Regions from separate parts of the Mesorhizobium onobrychidis genome, predicted to be linked through region 2. Evidence: predicted binding sites of a transcription regulator. Region 2 holds the regulator's gene; each other region holds the start of a gene.
The links. Region 2 encodes PhoB, which activates phosphate uptake and scavenging genes when phosphate is short. Its sites were predicted from a motif close to TGTCATNNANCTGTCAT; they were not measured.
Positions count from the first base shown of each region.

Region 1: a site for PhoB is predicted at 3,208-3,224, ahead of olsB (l-ornithine N(alpha)-acyltransferase). Genes of this name have one in related genera too.
Region 3: a site for PhoB is predicted at 4,171-4,187, ahead of ugpB (sn-glycerol-3-phosphate ABC transporter substrate-binding protein UgpB). Genes of this name have one in related genera too.

Region 1 is NZ_CP062229.1:1,925,692-1,933,244, forward strand. Features, by position in the region: gene IHQ72_RS09455 (cupin domain-containing protein) at 1-771, opposite strand, end outside; gene IHQ72_RS09460 (TetR/AcrR family transcriptional regulator) at 824-1,414, opposite strand; gene IHQ72_RS09465 (trimeric intracellular cation channel family protein) at 1,550-2,182, shown strand; gene olsB (l-ornithine N(alpha)-acyltransferase) at 2,269-3,144, opposite strand; gene IHQ72_RS09475 (hybrid sensor histidine kinase/response regulator) at 3,321-5,609, opposite strand; gene acuI (acrylyl-CoA reductase (NADPH)) at 5,721-6,710, opposite strand; gene lspA (signal peptidase II) at 6,763-7,263, opposite strand; gene IHQ72_RS09490 (TrmH family RNA methyltransferase) at 7,272-7,553, opposite strand, start outside.
Region 2 is NZ_CP062229.1:1,374,710-1,382,262, reverse strand. Features, by position in the region: gene xylF (D-xylose ABC transporter substrate-binding protein) at 89-1,132, opposite strand; gene IHQ72_RS06725 (ROK family protein) at 1,401-2,648, shown strand; gene phoB (phosphate regulon transcriptional regulator PhoB) at 2,856-3,545, opposite strand; gene phoU (phosphate signaling complex protein PhoU) at 3,562-4,269, opposite strand; gene pstB (phosphate ABC transporter ATP-binding protein PstB) at 4,308-5,123, opposite strand; gene pstA (phosphate ABC transporter permease PstA) at 5,136-6,749, opposite strand; gene pstC (phosphate ABC transporter permease subunit PstC) at 6,742-7,553, opposite strand, start outside.
Region 3 is NZ_CP062229.1:1,524,905-1,532,457, forward strand. Features, by position in the region: gene lysA (diaminopimelate decarboxylase) at 158-1,426, opposite strand; gene IHQ72_RS07515 (lipoprotein) at 1,479-1,685, opposite strand; gene argH (argininosuccinate lyase) at 1,914-3,314, opposite strand; gene tlpA (thiol:disulfide interchange protein TlpA) at 3,350-4,036, shown strand; gene ugpB (sn-glycerol-3-phosphate ABC transporter substrate-binding protein UgpB) at 4,250-5,560, shown strand; gene ugpA (sn-glycerol-3-phosphate ABC transporter permease UgpA) at 5,640-6,524, shown strand; gene ugpE (sn-glycerol-3-phosphate ABC transporter permease UgpE) at 6,533-7,381, shown strand; gene IHQ72_RS07545 (sn-glycerol-3-phosphate import ATP-binding protein UgpC) at 7,389-7,553, shown strand, end outside.

The DNA.
Region 1 (7,553 bases), 550 kb from region 2:
CAGTTCACACCCATAGCGCCTGACCACATCGGGAAATGTCTCCATGTCCGGCATTCCTACGCGGGCCGGAGGGATGCGCCAGTCATCGGCAGGCACACTGGTCGCCCTCACAAGCTCCTCGAAACCAGCGGGCGTGAAGAGGAACAGCATCCGTGCCGGCCCATGCTTGACCATATAGCGGTGCGGCACATCGCGTGGCGCAAAGAGAAACGAACCGGGCCTAGCCATGATCTTGCTGCCCCCGATCTCGAACTCGATCTCACCTTCCATCACCTGGAATGACTCGTCCTCGCGATGGTGGACATGCAGCGGCGCCTCGCCTTCGTTCTCGAGCACTTCGACCAGCGTGAACTGGCCCGCCGTCTGGGTTGCTGTCGCCTTGATCACCGCCAGCGAACCAAGCCACCAGCGCGCCTCTCCTTCCAAGGCGTGACTGCAAAAGGCGTGGGGGATCCTCCTGCCAGCTTCGCCGCCAGCCACGGCCGCCACAGAATGGTAGCCGACCTTGATCGAGGCGGAATTCACCATCGAGCAATAGTTTTTGATGCCGGGCAGGGTGGACCAGACCTCGCCAGCCGCCTTGCCGCTGTCCATGTCCGCCCATTCGAACATCTCCGTCCAGCCTCCCTCGGATTTGAGGAGGCGACGATTGATGAAACCCTTGAGCTTCCGCACCTCGTCATTCACTTCATCCCTGGTCTGCAGGAACATCTGCTCGGTGAATCCGGGCTTCAATGCAAATTCGGTGACTTCAACGACATTCGTGTTCATGACTTCCTCCTTCGCTATCTGGCCTTTGTGTCGCCCCCCGCATTCTGTTCGTTCAAGACGTGCTCGTTCGGCCTTTGCCCTTGAGCCAGCAGAGCGCCATTCCCGTTGCCGTTTCGGCGGCTAGATCCACCGTCGTGCCGCGTATCCGCATGGCGTTGAACGTCGGAAAGTCGAACAGGAAGCTGATTGCCTGAACGACGTCATCGCCGGGATCGACCTTCGCCAGCGCCTCTCGCACGAATCCGGCCACCATGTTCCGAAGGTATTCTTCCCATTCCCGCATGGCCGGAAGCTCGCGCTCGCGCAGGTCGCTTTCGAGATGCCGTCCGCCACGGTGGTAGAAGGCGAACAGCTCGTTGGCGACTCGGCGCAACCGTTCTTTAGGGTCCGTCGCCCCGCCGATTATCTCCGTCATCGATTCGGGCGACGGAGGACGCAGACGCTCCATCAGCACTTCGCCGCACGCCGGCACCAGGTCATTCAGGGTAGGAAAATGCTTGTAGACGGTGCCAACGGCGACATCGGCTTCCGTTGCGATGTCCTTCCAGGTCGTGCCGAAGATGCCGTTCTGGGTGTGCAGCTTGATTGTGGCGTCGAGAATGCGCTGCCTCGTCTTGGCGAAGGCGGCATTCCGGGATCTCATGCTGTAGCGGCGAGGGGACATAGACGTCCACACAAATAATTGAATGAACTATTCAATCATTTAATTCGTTTTGAGTCAATCCGGTTTCGCGGGAGCCACTCGCTATTCCCCACTCACTATTTCATTATTCGCCCCATGAACCCGATTGAGCTTCTCGACTATGCCGGTGTCGCCGTCTTCGCGGCGACCGGTGCGCTGGCCGCCTCGCGCAAGCAGCTCGACATTATCGGTTACCTGTTCTTGGCCAGCGTCGCCGGCATCGGTGGCGGCACGTTTCGCGACGTCATCCTCAACGTGCCGGTGTTCTGGGTCGGAAACCGCGACTATGTGCTGATCTGCGCGGCGGTGGCGGTCTTGGTCTTCTTCAGCGCACACCGTGTGGAATCCCGCTACAAATTGCTGCTCTGGCTCGACGCCATCGGCCTTGCCGCCTTTTCGGTGATGGGCGCGGCCAAGGGGCTGGCGATCACCGGCTCGCCGGCGGTTTCGATCGTTACCGGCATGCTCACCGCCACCCTTGGCGGCATTCTTCGCGATCTGTTGACCGGGGAGCCTTCAGTGCTGTTGAGACCGGAGATCTACGTTACCGCAGCACTTGCGGGCGCCGCTCTCTACACGCTTGGCGATTTCGCCGGGCTGCCCCCGCTCGCCTCGGGCCTGGCAGGCTTCATGGCTGCTTTCTGCGTGCGTGGCGGCGCGCTCAAATTCGGCTGGGCCTTTCCGTCCTACAAGAGCAGGCCTGGTCGGCGACCGGAAGATATTCCATGAAATGAGAGCGAGTAGCGAATAGGGATGACAATCTGCAGCGAATTGGCGGAACTCCCGCTACTCCCTATTCGCTACTCACTGGAGTCTCACGCGGCGAAACGCTGGGTTTCCCCGCCATAATAATTGACGTAGCGGGCGCCGATCTCCTGGACCGGCATCACCACAAACACGTCGACCGTCGAGAATTCGCGGTCGATGACGCAGCCGTCGCCGATGCGCGCGCCGACGCGCAGATAGCCCTTGACCAGCGGCGGCATTGCCGCGATCGCGGCCTTGGCATTGACCGCCTCGATCGGCATCAAATCCATGGAACAGTAGCGCCCGGCGACCGCACGCACGTCCCAGGCCGAATTCGTCCGGCAGTGATGGGCGAGATAGGTCAGCGCTTCGGCGTGCGCCGCCGGCACGGTGCCGTGGAACGAAGCGCAACCGGTCATCACGCCGATCCCGTAATGGTTGATATAGGCCCAAATACCTTGCCAGAGCGCCTCGATGGTGCGCTTCGAGCGGTATTCCGGCAAGACGCAGGAGCGGCCGAGCTCGAGGAAACGCTGGCCGGGGTGGCGGGCGATAAGATTGGTCAGTTCGAACTCGCCCTCGGAATAGAAGCCGCCGGCCGCTGCCGCGATTTCCTGCCGCAGCAGGCGGTAGGTACCGACAATGCGGCGATGCTCGGGACCGGACAGCGAGGTGTCGAAGACGAGCAAATGATCACAAAGCGGATCGAAATGGTCGGCGTCGCGGCGGTCCTGCACCTGGAACAGGTTCTTCCTGGCACCAAGCTCGTCATAGAACACCCGGTAGCGCACTTCCTGCGCGGCGGCGATCTCGGCCTCGTTGCGGGCGAGCCGCACTTCGAGGTTGCCGATTCGGCCGAGCGCTTCGCCTTTTATGACGGCATCGACGTTTCGCCCGGTGAGTAAAGCACCACTGGCGTTCGGCCGAGCGTCACGTTCCGGCATAACTGTATGCACGAGTGATTCTCCTTCGAGCCATCCCTCTTGGCACGGGGATACGGTGTAGGTGCAACAGGATTGTGACAGTACCGTGATACGGTGCTACGGGCAATACTTCGTCGGCTGGGTAATCCTTCAACCGGCTATGTTACGCAAGGAAGCCAGGAAGGACAGCCGGCGGATCAGGCGGCCACCTGGCCCTCGATCGCATGGACAAGCGCGTCGGGGTCGAGCGGCTTGGTGACGAAGCCGCTGGCGCCATGGGCAAGCACCGCGTGGCGCGTCGTTTCCTGGCTGTCCGCCGAAAGCACCATGATTGGAACCGGCGGCACGGCGGTTTCCTCCTCGTGCCGGCGGATGGCGGCGATGGCGTCCAGCCCGTCCATGACAGGCATGTGCAGGTCCATCAGCACCACGTCGAAGCGGTGCTTGTGACCGGTCCCAGTGACGGCCTCGACGGCGGCCTTGCCGTTGCCGACCACTTTCACGCGATGCCCGGCCTTCAGCAGAGTGGCACGGGCAAGCATGGCGTTGATGTCGTTATCCTCGGCGATCAGCACGGACAGCCCCTGCCTGCGGCCGCCAATGGCACGGACGGATGGTGCGCCGGGCTTTTCCGGCTGTGGCTGGGTGAGGGCGGGCACGCTGCTGGTCAAAAGCACGCGCAGCAACGTCTCGCCGCGCACCGGCCTTGCCAGGAAGGTGGCGTAGCCGCTGGCGCGGAACTCGCCCAGCATCCCGCGGTCGGTGGGCGCGATCAGCGTGATCGCCTCGCAGGCGGCAAAGCCGCTCTGGCGAAGGCGTTTGAGCAACCTGCCGTCGCCCTCCTCCATGGCCGCATCGACCAGAAGCACGTCGCAGCCTTCTGCGAAGGACGCTGCCTGGGCGGCGGTCGCGGCCAGATCGACCATGCCGCCATTGGCACGGATGGTGCGGGCGATGGCGTCGGCCTCGATGGCGTTCTTCGACAGGATCAACGCGCGCCGTCCTGACAGCGCATTCAGCCGGGTCTGCGGCGGCTCGGTGGCCGATATTGCAGGGATTTCGAAGACGAACTCGGAGCCTTGGCCGAGCCGGCTCGATACCGAAATCGTGCCGCCCATGGCGATCACCAGGCGCCTGGAGATGGCAAGACCGAGCCCGGCGCCGCCATGCGCGCGGGTCGACGTGCCATCAGCCTGTTCGAATTCCTCGAAGATGCGCTCCATGTCGTCCTCGTGCAGGCCGGGACCGGTGTCGGCGACGGTGAAGCATATGCGGTCGGTGGTTTCGGTGCGGGTACGAGCGATGCTCACCAAAACGCCGCCGCTGTCGGTGAACTTGATCGCGTTGCCGATCAGGTTGAGCAGCACCTGCCTGACCCTTCCCGGATCGGCGGTGATCATCTGCGGCACGTCGGGTTCGACATGGGCGCCAAGGCCGATATTCTTGGCGAAGGCGCGCGCAGCCAAGAGTTCGACGACGTTGTCGGCGATCTCGCGCACCGACATTGGCTGCGGTTCGGGATCGAAGCGGCCGGCCTCGATCTTGGAATAGTCGAGCAGATCCTCGATCAGCGCCAGCAGTGCGCTGGCCGAGGTCGAGACGGCGCCGACATAGGTCCGTTGTTCGGGCGAGAGATTGGTGTCCGCCAGCAGCCTGGCCATGCCCATGATGCCGTTCATCGGCGTGCGGATCTCGTGGCTGACAGTGGCGAGGAAGCGCGATTTGGCCTGGCTTGTATATTCGGCTCGCTCACGGGCGGTGATCAGCGACGATTCGGCGTGCTTGCGGGCGGTGATGTCGCGGGCGATGGCGCGATGCGAGGCGCCGCCGTTCTCCTTATCGCGCACGGACAGTTCGATCCATGAGAACCAGCGCGGGCCAGCCGGCGTGCGAATGGCGACGTCGGTGGAGCTCAGGCATTCGTGGTCGGAAAAAGCGGCATCGGGAACGATGCCGACGTCGATGCCGAGTTCGGCAAGGGTCCTGCCGGCAAGGTCGCGCTGATCGGCTCCGACAAGATCGGCGAAAACCTTGTTGGCATAGACGATGTGGCCGTCACGGTCGCGGTGGACGACGAGATCGCCAAGCGCGTCGATCAGCCCGCGAAAGCGTTCCTCGCTCTCCTGCATCTCCCACATGCGGTCGGCCAGGGTCTCGACCTCGGCGCGGCTGCGAGCTGCGGTCTCGCCAAGGAGGGCAACCGTACGACGCTCCTTGCGCCTGGCACGCAGATGCACGGCGAGACCGGCCATGCCAGTCGCCAAAAGGCCGAAAGTGATGAGGATCGGCGCTCCGGTCAGATGCGACAGACCTGCCAGCACGACTATGGCGACGAGCGTCAGGAACGGCAGGCCTTCGCGATTGGCGGCGGGCAGTTCGGGCGCCAGTGGCGGCGCTGCGATATGCTGCCGTCTTGGCGACTCCGGGCCGATCTCGTCGACGCTTTCGGCGCTCTCCGTTTCTCTGATGCCGGATTCCGTGACCATGCGGAAACCCTTGCCAGACAGAGATTATGGAAAATTGCGGCAGATCGTTCGAATTTTATCGGTCGCGCGGTTTTTTGCCTTCCTTTCGCGCAAAACGGCAGACGACAGAACTCACATATCCACCACCACGCGGCCACGGATCTTGCCCTCGACGATGTCGTGCGCGGCGTCGATGATGCCGTCAAAGCCAATGGTCGTGGATAGGCTGGCGAGCTTCTGGAGATCGAGGTCCGTGCCGATGCGGCGCCACGCCTCCAGACGGACCGCTTTTGGCGCCATCACCGAATCGATGCCGAGCAGACAAACGCCGCGCAAGATGAACGGGGCGACGCTCGCCGGCAGATCCATGCCGCCTGCCAGGCCGCAGGCGGCGACGGCGCCGCCATAGGAGGTCATCGAAAGGACGTTGGCCAGCGTGTGACTGCCGACCGCATCGACGCCGCCGGTCCAGCGTTCCTTGGCGAGCGGCTTTGCAGGCTGGGCAAGCTCGTCGCGCGAGATCACTTCCGCAGCACCCAGGTCGATCAGATAGGGGCTTTCAGCGCTGCGGCCGGTCGAGGCGATGACATGATAGCCGAGGCTGGACAGGATCGAGACCGCGACCGAGCCGACGCCGCCGGCCGCGCCCGTCACCACCACCGGGCCGCGATCGGGGACGATGCCGTGCCGTTCCAGCGCGATGACGCAAAGCATGGCGGTGTAGCCGGCGGTGCCGATCGCCATGGCATCATGCGGGCTCATCCCCTGAGGCAGCGGCACCAGCCAGTCGCCGTTGACACGGGCACGCTCGGCATAGGCGCCAAAATGCGTCTCGCCGACGCCCCAGCCGTTCAATATGACCTTGTCCCCCTTGCGCCAGTCGGCATGGGAAGACGAGACGACAGTGCCGGCGAAGTCAATGCCCGGCACCAATGGCCAGCGGCGGATAACCGGCGCCTTGCCTGATATGGCGAGGCCGTCCTTGTAGTTCACCGTCGTCGCCTCGACAGCGACGGTGACATCGCCTTCCATCAGGTCGGTCTCGGTGAGGTCGGTCACCGCGACCGACTGCTTCTTCTCGGCATCGCGCGAAACGAGAATGGCTTTGAAGGTTTCGGGCATGTCTTCTCCTCGGGCTTTTCGAATGGCCACTGTATGGCGGCAGAGGGCCAGGTCAATCGCTTGAGGGTTTGGCCTCGCGCCGCCAACCGATGAGTTCGTCGAAGACGACCACCACCGCGCCGATCGCGATGAAGGCGTCGGCGAGGTTGAAGATGGCAAACGACCATACCGGGGTGTGGAACAGGATGTAGTCGATCACGTGACCATAGGTAACGCGGTCGAACAGATTGCCGAGTGCGCCGCCGACGATCAGCGCAAAGCCGATGCGGGTAAGCACGTGGCCGGGCGGGGTGCGGGCCGCGAGATAGAGCACGAAAGCGACGACGAAAGCGGCGATGACCACCAGGCCGGTGTCGCCGAAGGAAGAAAACATCGAGAAGGCGATGCCGGTGTTGTAGGTGCGATACAGCGCCAGGAATGGCACAAGATCGACCTTTTCCTGGAAGGCGAGACCGGTCTCGACCAGGTATTTCACCCACTGGTCGAGCGCTATCGCGGCGGCGACCAGCAGGGCGTAGGGGAACCATGATTTTGCCGTTGGGGATTTGACCATTTGGGATGTCACGGTTTGGCGTCCTCCGGGGAAAGTTTCAGCGCGCCGCGCCGGATCTCGAACAGCATGATGCCGGTGGCCACCGCGAGATTGAGCGAATCGGCCCGGCCGGCCTGCGGAATCCGCAGCAATCTGTCACAGCTTTCGGCCATGCTTTCGGGCAGGCCCTGCTGTTCGTTGCCCATCATCAGCAGCACCGGGCCTTTGGAAAAGTCGACCGAGCGGTAATCGACCGCACCCTTCAGATGTGTCCCGGCAACGAGGCCAGGAAAGCCTTTTCGCCACGCAAG
Region 2 (7,553 bases):
TTTTCCGCGAGAAGCGGAAAAACAGTTCTTTTTGAAAAAACGCCGCGGCGTGAAGCCGCGGCGTTTCAGGCTTCTTGCGAAGGTCGGATCAGTTGCAGACCGGGACAGTGCCCGCCGCCGCCACGCCGGCGCAGACCTCTTCCTTCTTGATCCAGCCGGCGTCGATGACGACGTTGAGATTGTCCTTGGTGATGGCAATCGGCGTCAGGAACAGCGACTTGACGACATTGCCGCCCGGCGTGGTGAAGTCCTTGACGCCCGCAATGTCGGCCATCGGCTTGCCGTCGGCAAGCTGCGAGGCGATCTCGGCAGCGCTCTTGCCAAGCTCGCGCGCGTCCTTCCATACCGAGACGGTCTGTGTGCCGAGCGCGATGCGGTTCAGCGCGGCATGGTCGCCGTCCTGGCCGGACACCGGGACGGATCCGGCCAAGCCTTGCGCCGTCAGCGCCGCGACAACGCCACCGGCGGTGCCGTCATTGGCGGCAACCACCGCGTCGACCTTGTTGTCGTTGGCGGTCAGGAACTGTTCCATGTTCTTCTGGGCGTTGGCGGGAAGCCAGCCGTCCGTATAGGCCTCGCCGACATTCTTGATCTTGCCGCTGTCGATCGCATCCTTGAGCACTTCCATCGAGCCGGCGAACAGGAAATCGGCATTCGGATCGGCGCCCGAGCCCTTGATGAAGACGTAATTGCCTTCCGGCGCCACCTTGAACACTTCACGGGCCTGCATGCGGCCGACTTCCTGGTTGTCGAAGGTCAGATAGAACACGTCCTTGTTCTCGATCAGCCGGTCATAGCCGACGACCGGAATGCCTTCGTCCAGCGCTTTCTGCACCGCCGGCCCAATGGCCGAGGCATCCTGCGCAAGGATGATCAGCGCGTTGGCGCCCTGCGAGATCAGGCTCTCGACATCGGTCAGCTGCTTGCCGGGATTGGACTGTGCATCGGCGGAAATATACTTGTCGCCGGCGGCCTCGATCGCCGTCCTCATGGCGGCTTCGTCGGTCTTCCAACGCTCTTCCTGGAAGTTCGACCACGAAACGCCAATGACCTTGTCCTTGGCCTGCGCGGCCGATGCGAGCGTCAGCGACATGGCTACCCCCGCCAGAATGGCGGCTGCGAATCTCTTCATGATTTTCCTCCCTGCGCCGCGTACGGCGCGCCCACACTGGCCCGAAGGCCGGCACAAGAGGCCCTATTTTTTCGAGCCCCGAAAAAATACTGGTCCAACGCCGAAGCGCTGTCAACATCAATTCTGATGGATTTTGATGCTCCTGCCGAATTTTTTCGAGCCTCGGAATAAACAATGACAGGGCCTTCTGCTTCTGCCAGTATTTGTCTGATATTACCGACGGCTTCCGATTCATGAGCGGCCGCGGCAATAGGGAGGAAGCAAAAGAATGTCGGTTGGAATTCGTCATGACGATTTGCGCCGGCGCAACCGGGCGATGGTGATTTCGGCCATACGGCGCGCAGGCCAGCCGTCGCGGACCGAGATCGCCGCGACCACCGGCCTCAGCCATTCGACCATATCGGCGATCTCTTCCGACCTGATCCAAGAAGGCATCCTAACCGAGAGCAAGGCCAGCGAGACCACTTCGCTGAAACGCGGCCGGCCGCAGGTCGGGCTCAGCCTCAATCCGGAAGCCGCTGCGGTGTTGGCCGTCGTGTTGTCGCTGAATTTCCTGTCGGTCGCCGTCATCGATTATGCCGGACAGGTGGTCGCCGAGGAACAGCGCCGGCTGGACACGCTGACCATGTCGCGCGACGAGCTGATCGACGAATGTGTCGCCATTGTCCGGCGCCGGCTCGAAGACCCCGACCTCGATGTCCAAAGCGTCGCCCGCATCGCGCTGGCGATCCAGGGGATCACCGATTCCCATGCGCGCGCCATGTTGTGGTCGCCGATCACGCCGCAGACGAACATCGCCTTCGCCGACATTCTGGAACGCGAGTTCGGCATTCCGGCCATCATGGAGAACGACTGCAACATGATGGCCGTGGCGCTGCGCTGGCGCGACCCGGATCGTTACCGCGACGATTTCATCGCCATCCTGCTCTCGCACGGCATCGGTATGGGGCTGGTGCTGAAAGGCGAACTGTTCACCGGCACCCATTCCTCGGGCGGCGAATTCGGCCACATGATCCATCGGCCGGGCGGCGCGCTCTGTCGCTGCGGGCGGCGCGGCTGCGTCGAGGCCTATGCCGGCAACTATGCTATCTGGCGCAACGCAAGGCAATTGAGCGAGAACGCCGAGCCGGTCGCCGACGTCAGCGACGCCGAGATGCGGGCACTGGCGGCCCGGGCGCGCGAGACGGACGGACCGGAACGCGAAGCCTACCGCAAGGCCGGCGAAGCGCTCGGCTTCGGGCTCGGCAGCCTGTTCGCGCTGATCGATCCGGCGCCGGTCGCCATGGTCGGCGCCAGCGCTGCCGCCTTCGACCTGATCGAGCCGGCCCTGCGCGAGGCCATAGCCCAGACCGCCGGCGGCCAGCATTCGGGTTCGATTTCCTTCGACACCGAGCCAAACGAGCTGCCGCTGATCCGCGAAGGCTGCGCGATGCGGGCGCTGAGCTTCGTCGACCAGGAGATTTTCGCGCCGGGCGCGCAAGGAAGGTCCGGCACGATCAGGAAGGACGTGGCCTGAGTCCGAAAGGCAAGGAACAAAGGCGGATTGCGACTTGGGGATGTCTTGAGATTCAGGTCAGTCCGCGCCGGGCTCGAAGACGGGCGCGAAGCGACCGGACTGGGCGGGTTCCGAAAACCGGAACGGAGCGTACTTTGGGTACGTGAGTACCGGAAGCGCAGGAAATCGCCATTCGCAGGCCGGCATCACCCGAATATCAGCACATCCCTAGTCTTCCCTGATCGCATAGCCCGCGCCGCGGATGGTGCGGATGACATCGGGCATGCGACCATTGTTGACCGCCTTGCGCAACCGTCCGACATGGACGTCCACCGTGCGCTCGTCGATGTAGATCGTCTCGCCCCAGACATTGTCGAGCAACTGGCTGCGCGAGAAGACCCGACCCGGGTGCCGCATCATGAATTCGAGCAGCCGGAATTCGGTCGGCCCGAGCCGGATCTCGCTCTTCTTGCGATAGACCCTGTGCGATTCGCGATCGAGCACGATGTCGCCGACCTTAAGCACGCTGGACAGCACTTCGGGCTTGGCGCGGCGCAGCAGCGCCTTGACCCTGGCCATGAATTCCGGCGTCGAGAACGGCTTGACCAGATAGTCGTCGGCTCCGGTGGAAAGGCCGCGCACCCGGTCGCTCTCCTCACCGCGCGCGGTAAGCATGATGATCGGCAGCCGCTCAGTTTCGGGACGCACCCGAAGGCGCCTGCAAAGTTCGATGCCGGAAACCGCCGGCACCATCCAGTCGAGCACCAGGAGATCGGGCACGTTTTCCTGCAGCCGGATTTCGGCCTCGTCGCCGCGCGTCACCACCTCGACCTGATAACCTTCGGATTCCAGATTGTAACGGAGGAGGACGCCCAGCGGCTCTTCATCCTCCACCACCATGATGCGCGGCGCGATCATCGGCCGGTCACTCCTGTCATGTCGCCGGCGCCGACATCGTCGTTTCGTCTAGCTTCGGGCGATCCGCCGGCAATTGCTGCCCGGTCACGACAAAGTAGGCGTTTTCGGCGATGTTGGTGACATGATCGCCGATACGCTCGAGATTCTTGGCGCAGAACAGAAGATGCGTGCAGGCGGTGATGTTGCGCGGATCCTCCATCATGTAGGTCAGGAGTTCGCGAAAAACCGCCGTGTATTTCACGTCGATCTTCTGGTCGTCGGCGCGCAGTTCTTTCAACGCGCCGGCATTACGCGACACATAGTGCTCGACCACGCCGCGAAGCTGCACAAGAACGAGATCCGCCATCGCGTCGATACCGTGCGAGAGATTACGCGGCGTGGCGCTCTGCCCGACTGCGCTGACCCGCTTGGCTATGTTCTTGGCCAGGTCGCCGATGCGCTCGAGATCGCCGGCCATGCGGATTGCGCCAACCACTGCGCGCAGATCTTGCGCCATCGGCTGCCGCTTGGCGATCAGCGTGATCGCACTATCGTCGAGTTCGCGCTGCCGGGCATCCATGATGGCGTCGTCCGAGACGACGCGCTGCGCCATCGCATTGTCTGATGCAAGCAACGCGCGGATCGAGGCTGCGACCATCGCGGCGGCGAGCTCGTCCATATCGCGGATCAGCCTGTCGATGTGCTCCAGTTCCTCGTCGAAAGACGCGACGGTGTGTTCACCCATGATACTGTCCTCGTGTTCGAAATTCGCCGCCGGACCGCTCAGCCGAACCGGCCGGTGATGTAGTCCTGGGTGCGCTTGTCGTCGGGGTTGGTGAACATCTTGTCGGTCGCGCCCTCCTCGACCAGATAGCCGAGATGGAACATCGCCGTGCGTTGCGACACGCGCGCTGCCTGCTGCATCGAATGAGTGACGATGACGATCGTGTAGTTCTGGCGCAGTTCGTCAATCAGTTCCTCGACGCGGGCGGTGGCGATCGGATCGAGCGCCGAACAGGGCTCGTCCATCAGGATCACTTCCGGCGACACGGCGATGGCGCGCGCGATGCACAGGCGCTGCTGCTGTCCGCCGGAGAGACCGGTGCCCGACTCGAGCAGGCGATCCTTGACCTCGTTGAACAGACCGGCGTTCTTCAGGCTCGATTCAACGATGCCGTCCAACTCGGCCTTGCTCCTGGCGAGGCCGTGAATGCGCGGACCGTAAGCGACGTTTTCATAGATCGACTTGGGAAACGGGTTCGGCTTCTGGAATACCATGCCGACGCGAGCTCGCAGCTCGACGACATCGATTTTCGGGTCGTAGACATCCTCGCCGTCGAGTGTGATCTTGCCGCTCACTCGCGCGATATCGATGGTGTCGTTCATTCGGTTCAGGCAACGCAGGAAGGTCGACTTGCCACAGCCCGATGGGCCGATCAACGCCGTCACCTGGTTCTCGCGGACATCGAGATCCACGTCGAACAGAGCTCGCTTCTCGCCGTAATGAACAGAGACCTTGTCGCCCTTCATCTTGATCGAAGGGGCGTTGGTTCCGCTACTCAGTTTCTGTTCGACGCCGGCTTCCGTCATGATGTTCATATCCTCTACTCCTTACCAGCGCCGCTCGAAGCGCCTGCGCAGTATCACCGCGATGGCATTCATGATGACCAAAAACAGCAGCAAAATCAAAATCGCCGCCGAAGTCTTCTGCTGGAACCCGGCTTCCGGGAAATCGGCCCACATGAATATCTGCACCGGCAGGATCGTCGCGGGATCGGTGAAGCCGCCGGGAATGTCGACGATGAAGGCGACCATGCCGATCATCAGCAGCGGCGCGGTTTCACCCAGCGCATGCGCCATTCCGAGGATGGTGCCGGTCATGATACCCGGCATCGCCAGCGGCAGGACGTGATGGAATACGGTCTGGACCTTGGACGCTCCGATGCCAAGCGCCGCCTCCCGGATCGACGGTGGCACGGCGCGCAACGAAGCGCGCGAGGCGATAATGATGATCGGCAGGGTCATCAGCGCCAGCACCATGCCGCCGACCACCGGGGCTGAGCGCGGCATGCCGAAGAAATTCAGGAATACGGCAAGTCCAAGCAGGCCGAAGACGATCGAAGGCACCGCCGCCAGATTGTTGATATTCACTTCGATGATCGTCGTCAGCCGGTTCTTGGGGGCAAATTCCTCAAGATAGATCGCCGCCGAAACGCCGATCGGGAAGGCGATGGCGAGCGTAACGATCATGGTCAGGAACGATCCGACGACCGCGCCCCAGACACCGGCCAGTTCCGGCTCGCGGCTTGCGCCGGTGAAGAAGAAGATCGAGTTGAACCGGCTTTCGATCAGGCCGGCGCTCTTCAGCGTGTCGAGCCAGACGATCATCTTGTCGGAAATCTTTCGCGATGCTTCCGGCGTGTCGATGACGCGCAGGAATGCCTGGCCGCTCGCTGCGGGCGCCGTGCTGTCCAGCGCCTCGATCACCGTGCCCTTTGCGACCGCCGTCCCGTTGGCCCCAGGCGACAGCGCGGTCAGCTTGACCGTACCGCCATTGAACGCGACCAGCAGCGACGATGCGCCGCTCGTCAGCGTGAGCATACCGTTTTCGCCCTCGGTCGCACCATGGCCACGCGCCAGCGTCAGCATGGCGTCGTCGCCGAAGGTAAGATCGATGTCGCCGCTGGTTTCCGAAGGCGTGACGCTTGTCGAAATCGCTTCGTCCGAACCGACGTCGGCAAGCAACCCCTTGAGATAAAGGTCGGCAAAATCGTCAAGTGGAACCGCATAGTCCACCGTTCCTCCGAGCATCCCCGGATCAGCCGCAATATCTTTGCGCAGGAAGACGCCTGTGCCGGTGGAAATCAGTCCGCGCAGCAGGCGCTTGTCCTGACGGCTCGTCACATCAGGAAATTTTGCCGTAAGCGCTTCCTGAGCGATGGCGTCGTAGTTGGCGGCGTCGAGTTTCGCCGGGTCGACCTTGGCCGCCGAAAGATCGATCGGCAGCGTCAGATAGTTCTGCCGCAGCGCCGGGATCGCCTGCGTGACGATCGTCGACAGGAGCAGCACAAGGAATAAGCCGGCCAACGCGACGGCTGCGGCGCCTAGCCATTTGAACCATGTTTCCGTGCGGTAACGACCCTTCAGCCGCACCTTCGCGGCATCGTCGGTATGAATGCTGACCGGCCGTCCGCCGGCGCCGAATGACGCGATCGCATCAGTCATATTGCTCTCGGTATTTCTGGACGACGCGCAAAGCGACGATGTTGAGGGTAAGCGTGATGCAGAACAGCACCAGGCCGAGTGCGAAGGCTGCAAGCGTCTTGGCGCTATCGAACTCCTGATCGCCCACAAGCAGCGTCACGATCTGCACGGTCACTGTCGTGACCGCTTCGAGCGGGTTGGCCGTGAGGTTTGCCGCCAGCCCCGCCGCCATGACCACGATCATTGTTTCGCCGATTGCGCGGCTGACGGCGAGCAGCATCGCCGAAACGATGCCCGGAAGGGCAGCAGGAAGCACCACCTTGCGGATGGTTTCCGACTTGGTCGCGCCGAGGCCGGCGGAACCGTCTCGCAGGGATTGCGGAACGGCATTGATCACATCATCGGAAAGCGAGGAAACGAAGGGAATGATCATGATACCCATGACCACGCCTGCGGCGAGCGCGGATTCGGACGCGACGCTGAGGCCCAGGCTTTCGCCCATACCGCGGAAGTAGGGCGCAACCGTCAGCGCGGCGAAGAAGCCGTAGACGACGGTCGGAATGCCGGCGAGGATTTCCAGTACCGGCTTTGCCACCGCGCGGACGCTTTTGGAGGCGTAATCCGAAAGGTAGATCGCAGCCATCAGCCCGATAGGTGCGGCCACCAGCATAGCGATGAAGGTGATGAGCAACGTGCCGGCAAAGAGCGGCACCGCGCCAAAAATGTCCTGGTTGACCGCCCCGGCTTCCGTCCCCGCACCGGTGAAGGCGCTCTGCGGCGACCAGTGCGTGCCGAACAGGAACTTATAGAACGGCACCTGTTGGA
Region 3 (7,553 bases), 150 kb from region 2:
TGAAGGGTGCTTTCGACCTAGCCATGTCGATTTCGACGCACTTGCCATTTCCTCGCGACGCGTCGCATCCACCGCCGCAAGTCGTCGCGCCGCCAAGGAAGCCGAGGTCGCTTGATCGCGCGCGACCGCAACTAAAGGGCGATAGGGGACGACGCGTCTACCTCAGCCAATCAGGCAGCGAATCCAGTCCGATTAGCTCGTCATAAGTCTGGCGCGGGCGCACGACATGGAAACGGTCGCCGTCGACCAGCACTTCGGGCACCAGCGGCCTGGTGTTGTAAGTGCCGGCCTGCACCGCGCCATAAGCGCCGGCGGTGGCGATGGCGATCAGGTCGCCGGCCTTCGGCCGGGGCAGGTCGCGGTCGAGGCCGAGATAATCGCCGGTCTCGCAGACCGGGCCGACGACGTCGACCGTCATGCGCGGCGCCGCGGCCGGCTGCTGCACCACCGGCTTGATGTCATGGAAGGCGTCGTAAAGCGTCGGCCGGATCAGATCGTTCATCGCGGCGTCGACAACCAGGAAATTCTTGGCGTCGCCCTCCTTTACGAAGATCACTTGCGAGACAAGGATGCCGGCATTGCCGACGATCAGCCGGCCCGGCTCAAACATGACCTTCAGCCCGAGCTTGGCGACGTGCTTCGTGACGATCTGGGCATAAGCGTCCGGCAAGGGAGGCGGGCTGTTGTCGACGCGGTAGGGAATGCCGAGGCCGCCACCGAGATCGATATGCTCGATGGCGTGCCCGTCGGCACGCAGCACGCCGACCAGTTCCACCAGCAGCGCGAAGGCGTCGTCGAAGGGCTGCAATTCGGTGATCTGGCTGCCGATATGGGTGTCGATACCGGTGACCTTGATGCCAGGCAGTTCAGCCGCGCGGGCATAGACCTGGCGCGCCTTCTGCCAGGGAATGCCGAACTTGTTCTCGGCCCTGCCGGTGGAGATCTTCTTGTGGGTCTTGGCATCGACATCCGGGTTGATGCGCAGCGAGATCGACGCGACCTTGCCCAGCGCCGTGGCGCGGGCCGACAGCAATTCAAGTTCCGGTTCGGATTCGACGTTGAAGCAGAGAATGCCGGCCGAGAGCGCAAAATCCATTTCGCGCGCGGTCTTGCCGACGCCGGAAAACAGGATCTTGTTGGCCGGAATGCCGGCGGCCAGCGCGCGGCGCAATTCGCCTTCCGAGACCACGTCGGCGCCGGCGCCGAGTTTTGCCAGGATCTTCAGCACCGCCTGGTTGGAATTCGCCTTCATGGCGTAGCAGACCAGCGCGTCCAGCCCGGCAAAGGCTTGCGTAAACACGCGGAAATGCCTGGTCAGCGTCGCCGTCGAATAACAATAGAACGGCGTGCCGATGCTTGCGGCGATATCCGGGATCGCCACGTCCTCGGCATGCAGCACGCCGTCGCGGTAGTCGAAATGGTTCACGAGAGTGGTTCCGGAAGTTGGAGCACGATGAGATCGGCCGATCTCATCGGCTCTAGATCAGCGGGTCCAGAATGAACTTCTTGTCCTTGACCGGTTTTTCCGGCTCGGGCGGCACGGGCTGCTCGGCCTTTTGTGCGTCCTTGCGCGCCTGCACGGCCGCCTCATAGGGCGTCTCGAGCCCGGACTTCCTGCCGCAGGCCGTTACGGTTGCTAGCGCCGCCAGCAGCGTCAGCGTCACCAAAATCCTGCTTGCGGTCATCGATCCATCCGTCCGAAACTTTTGCCCGCCGCTTTTAGCCGAGTTTTTCTGGCATTGCACCTAGTGTGGTGGATTTGAAGTTCCTGGCATTGATGGCATTCGCGTTGAGGAACTTCAAATCCAAAACCACACTAGAATTCATTAATTAATTCGTGCGGCTTTTGAATCCGAAATTCGCTCGCCGCGCTGCTCCAACGTGATGCGAATTTCGGATTCGCCGCACGAGCATCACGCCTTGGCGATGTGCTTTTTCCAGTATCGGATCTGCTTCCTCACTTCCGACGGCGCGGTGCCGCCGAAGCTCGTGCGGCTCTTCACCGAGTTCTGCACGGCAAGCACGGAAAACACGTCCGCCGTGATCCCTGCGTGAATGGACCGCAAGTCTTCCAGCGGCAGCCTGTCGAGCCCGATCTTCCTCTCTTCCGCCAGCGCTACCGCGCGGCCGGTGACGTGATGCGCCTCGCGGAACGGCAGGCCGAGGGTGCGCACCAGCCAGTCGGCGAGATCGGTCGCGGTCGCATAGCCTGACCCGGCGGCCTTCTTCATGGCGGCGGCGTTCACCGTCATGTCGCGCACCATGCCGGTCATCGCCGCCAGCATCAGGTCAAGCGTCTCGGCGGCGTCGAACACGGATTCCTTGTCCTCCTGCATGTCCTTGCCGTAGGTCAGCGGCATGCCCTTCATGACAGTCAGCAGGCCGACCAGATGGCCAGTGACGCGGCCAGTCTTGCCGCGCACCAGTTCGGCGGCGTCGGGGTTCTTTTTCTGCGGCATGATCGAGGAGCCGGTAGAGAATGAGTCCGACAGCCTGACGAAGCCGAATTGCGGCGTCGACCAGATGATGATCTCTTCGGCCAGCCGCGACAGATGCGTCGCGCAGATTGCCGCCAGCCCCAGAAACTCGAGCGCGAAATCGCGGTCCGAAACGCTGTCCAGGGAATTGCGCATCGGCTCGCGGAAGCCGAGCGCCTTGGCCGTCTGGTGCCGGTCGATCGGAAAGCTGGTGCCGGCAAGGGCGGCCGCACCGAGCGGGCTTTCGTCCATCCGTTCGATGGCGTCGCGAACACGAGACAGATCGCGCGAAAACATCTCGACATAGGCCATGCAGTGATGGCCGAAGGTCACCGGCTGCGCCGCCTGCATATGGGTGAAGCCAGGCATCACAGTTGCCGCATGCTCCGCGGCCCGTTCCAGGAACGCCGTGATCAGGCCCTTCAGCGCCTCGGCGACGCGAAAGCACTCGTCCTTGACCCACAGTCTGAGATCGACCGCCACCTGGTCGTTGCGCGAACGGGCGGTGTGCAGGCGGCCGGCGGCTGGCCCGATCAGCTCGGCAAGGCGAGCCTCGACATTCATGTGGATGTCTTCCAGCCTGGTCGAGAACTCGAACGTGCCGGCTTCGATCTCTGCCAGGATCGTGTTCAGCCCGTGAGCGATTTTTTCTTGATCGGCCGCCGAAATAATGCCCGTTTGCGCCAGCATCTCGCTATGGGCGATCGAGCCTCTGATATCCTGCGCATAGAGCTTGCGGTCGAACGAGATCGACGCGTTGATGGCTTCCATGATCGCGGCCGGACCCGAGGCAAAACGTCCGCCCCACATCTGGTTGCTGGCCTTCTTGTCGCTCATCGCTATAACCCGTGCTCCGGAGCAGTTTTTAAAAAATGGCAGACGGCAATCGATTTTTTCCGGCCCCGCGCCTCATCCTCGCCGCTTTGGTGGCGGGCGTGCTGGCCGGCGCGGTCGCGGTATATGTCAGCGAGAGCGGTTCTGGCAACAACGCGCCCGCTCAAGTCGCCGTTGACGACAGCAAGGACGATGTCGCCTGCGCCGCCAAGGCTGACCGCGCCAAGACGGTCGCGGCGGCTGCCACCGGCCAGGTTGCCGCACTCTTGCCGGCCGATCCGCCGCAATCGCTGAAAAGCCTTGCCTTCAACGACCCTGGCGGCAAGCCGATGACGCTCGCCGACCGTGCCGGCAAGATGCTGCTGCTCAATCTGTGGGCGACATGGTGCGCGCCGTGCCGCGCCGAAATGCCGGCGCTCGACGCGCTGCAGAAAGAAATGGGCAGCGACGCCTTCGAGGTCGTCGCGGTCAATGTCGATGCCGGCGACGACACCAAGCCGAAGAAGTTCCTCGAGGAAATCGGCGTCGAGGCGCTCGGCTATTACCGTGATTCGACGATGGCGCTGTTCAACGATCTCAAGACGCGCGGCCTGGCGCTCGGCCTGCCGGTCACCATGCTGATCGACGGTGAAGGCTGCCTGATCGCTCACATGAACGGCCCGGCCGAATGGTCCGGACCGGATGCCAAGCGGCTGGTCGAGACGGCGCTCGGCAAGTCGGACTAGGCGCCGGCAATCGCGCCGATCTCCGTCACTTGTTCGAACCGTAAGCCGGCTTGGCAAATTCCTTTCCATCGGCTCTCATCCGGAAGCGTGCACAACTTTGAGCCGAGATCGAGTTCATCGATCCGCAACAAAACCGTTGTCCAATTGTCACGAGCGGCACATATTGCCTTTGCGAGAGTGCCCTTTCGCCAATGACAAAACGGGAGATGAAACATGAAGTTCTTCGGCTTCGCGGCCGGTGTCGCCGCCACCATGACCCTGCTTTCCACCACCTCCGCTTTCGCCGTCACGCAGATCAGCTGGTGGCACGCCATGACCGGCGCCAACGCCGAGGTCGTCGACAAGATCTCCAAGGATTTCAACGCCAGTCAGAGCGACTATGAGCTGGTTCCGGTGTTCAAAGGCACCTATCCCGAGACGCTGAATGCCGGCATCGCCGCCTTCCGCGCCGGCCAGGCGCCCGATATCCTCCAGGTGTTCGATGTCGGTACCGGCGTGATGATGGCGGCCGAGGGTGCGATCAAGCCTGTGGCCGAGGTGATGACCGGCGCCGGGATGACCTTCGACAAGAGCCAGTATCTGCCCGGCATCGTCGGCTATTATTCGAAGCCGGACGGCACCATGCTGTCCTTCCCCTACAACTCCTCCTCGCCGATCCTTTACTACAACAAGGACATCTTCCAGAAGGCGGGCCTCGACGTGAACAACCCGCCCAAGACCTGGAACGAGGTGTGGGAAGCTGCCAAGAAGATCAAGGCGAGCGGCGCCGCCTCATGCGGCTACACCTCGACCTGGCTGACCTGGATCCATCTGGAGAATTTCGCGGCGTGGAATGATGTGTCCTGGGCCACCCAGCAGAACGGTCTGGCCGGCGGTGATGTCGAACTCAAGATCAACGCGCCGATCTTCGTCAACCACTTCCAGGCGCTCGCAGACCTCGCCAAGGACGGCACCTTCAAATATGGCGGGCGCACCTCCGAAGCCAAGCAGATATTCCTCGCCGGCGAATGCGGCATCTTCACCGAATCGTCGGGCGGCCTCGGCGACATCGTCAAGTCCGGCATGAATTATGGCATCGGCCAGCTTCCCTACGATAGCGACGCCAAGGGCGCGCCGCAGAACACCACGCCGGGCGGTGCAAGCCTGTGGGTGTTCGGCAACAAGTCGGACGAGCAATATAAGGGCGTCGCGGCCTTCTTTTCCTACCTGTCCAAGACCGATGTGCAGGAATATCTGCATCAGAAGTCGGGATACCTGCCGGTGACGCTCGCTGCGTACGACGCGACCAAGAAATCAGGCTTCTATGACAAGAACCCCGGCCGCGAGACACCCATCCTGCAGATGACGGGCAAGGCGCCCACCGACAACTCGAAGGGCGTGCGCCTGCCGAACCTGCCGCAGGTGCGCGATATCCAGAACGAGGAGTTCGAAAAGATGCTGGCCGGCCAGCAAACCGCTCAGCAGGCGCTCGACAATGCGGTCACGCGCGGCAACGCCGCCATCAAGGAAGCGCTAGAGAACTGACGAGACTATCTCGGTTAGTCGATGAATATCGCCCACGCGAGCTCGCGTGGGCGGCCCCTGGATAGCGAGGGAAATCAGCCTGTCTCCACGCATCGTCTTTCCCAACAAGATCCTGCCTTACCTGCTGGTGGCGCCACAACTCGCCATAACGCTGGTTTTCTTCTACTGGCCAGCCGGCCAGGCGCTTTACCAGTCGATGCTCAGGCAGGACCCGTTCGGGCTGAGGACCAAGTTCGTCTGGTTCGCCAATTTCCGCAAGGTGCTGGCCGATCCGGCCTACCTCAACTCGATCAAGGTCACGGTGGTGTTTTCGCTTGCGACCGCGATCGTTGCCATGGGTGCGGCCCTCTTGCTTGCGGTCATGGCCGAGAAGGCACTGCGCGGCAAAGGCCTCTACCGCACACTGTTGATATGGCCTTATGCCGTGGCGCCGGCGATTGCCGGGATGCTGTGGCTTTTTCTGTTCAATCCTTCGATCGGCTCGTTGGCCTATTTGCTGCGAAGCCTCGGCATCGCCTGGGATCCGCTGCTCAATGGCACCCACGCCATGATCCTGCTGGTGTCGGCGGCTGCCTGGAAGCAGATCAGCTACAATTTCCTGTTCTTCGTCGCCGGCCTGCAGGCGGTGCCGAAAACGCTGATCGAGGCGGCGGCCATGGATGGTGCCGGCGAGACCAAGCGCTTCTGGACCATCGTCTTCCCGCTGCTTGCGCCGACGACCTTTTTCCTGCTGGTCGTCAACACCGTCTATGCCCTGTTCGACACGTTCGGCATCGTCCATGCCGTCACCGGCGGCGGCCCGGGCAAGACGACCGAGACGCTGGTCTACAAGGTCTACAATGACGGCTTCGTCAATCTGATCCTGGGCGACTCGGCGGCGCAGTCGGTCATCCTGATGGCCATCGTCATTGCGCTCACCGCCATCCAGTTCCGCTACGTGGAACGCAAAGTCCATTACGGTTGAGGGCAGCGATGATCGGCCAGTCCCCGCTCCGCACCTTCATCGCCCATGCCGTGCTCATCCTTGGCATATTGATCGTGGCTTTTCCGATCTACTACACTTTCGTTGCCTCGACACACACGCTGCAAACGATCCTCAGGCCGCCGCTGCCGCTCTTGCCCGGCGGCCAGCTATGGAACAATTACAGCGAGGCGCTGTTCGGCGGCATTGGCCGCATCGGCGGTATCAGCGTCGGCCGACTGCTCCTCAACACCACGGTCATGGCGCTCGGCGTTGCGGTGGGAAAGATCTTCATCTCGATCCTGTCGGCGTATGCGATCGTGTTCTTCCGCTTTCCCCTGCGCATGACATTCTTCTGGTTGATCTTCATCACCTTGATGCTCCCCGTGGAGGTGCGCATCCTGCCGACCTATAAGGTGATGGTCGATCTCGGCATGATCGACACCTATGCCGGCCTGATCATCCCGCTGATCGCCTCGGCCACCGCGACGCTGCTGTTCCGCCAGTTCTTCATGACCATACCGGGCGAATTGGTCGAGGCGGCGCGTGTCGACGGTGCCGGGCCATGGCGCTTCTTCTTCGATATCCTCTTGCCGCTGTCGCGCACCAACATCGCGGCGCTGTTCGTGATCCTCTTCATCTATGGCTGGACGCAGTATCTTTGGCCGCTGCTCGTCACCAACAGCAACGATATGAACACCATCGTCATCGCGCTGAGAAAGATGGTTTCCTTCGCCGATGCCGACACCGAATGGCACCTGGTCATGGTCACAGCGATGCTGGCCATCGTGCCGCCGATCCTGGTTGTCGTGCTGATGCAACGCTGGTTCGTGCGCGGCCTGGTCGAATCCGAAAAGTGAGAAGCCGATGGCGACCGTCGATCTGAAGGACGTGAAGAAGGTCTATCCCAGCGGGGTCGAAGCCGTGAAAGGCGTCTCCATCGCCATTCCCGACAAGGAGCTTTGCGTGCTGGTCGGTCCATCCGGCTGCGGCAAGTCCACCCTGCTGAGGATGATCGCCGGGTTGGAGACC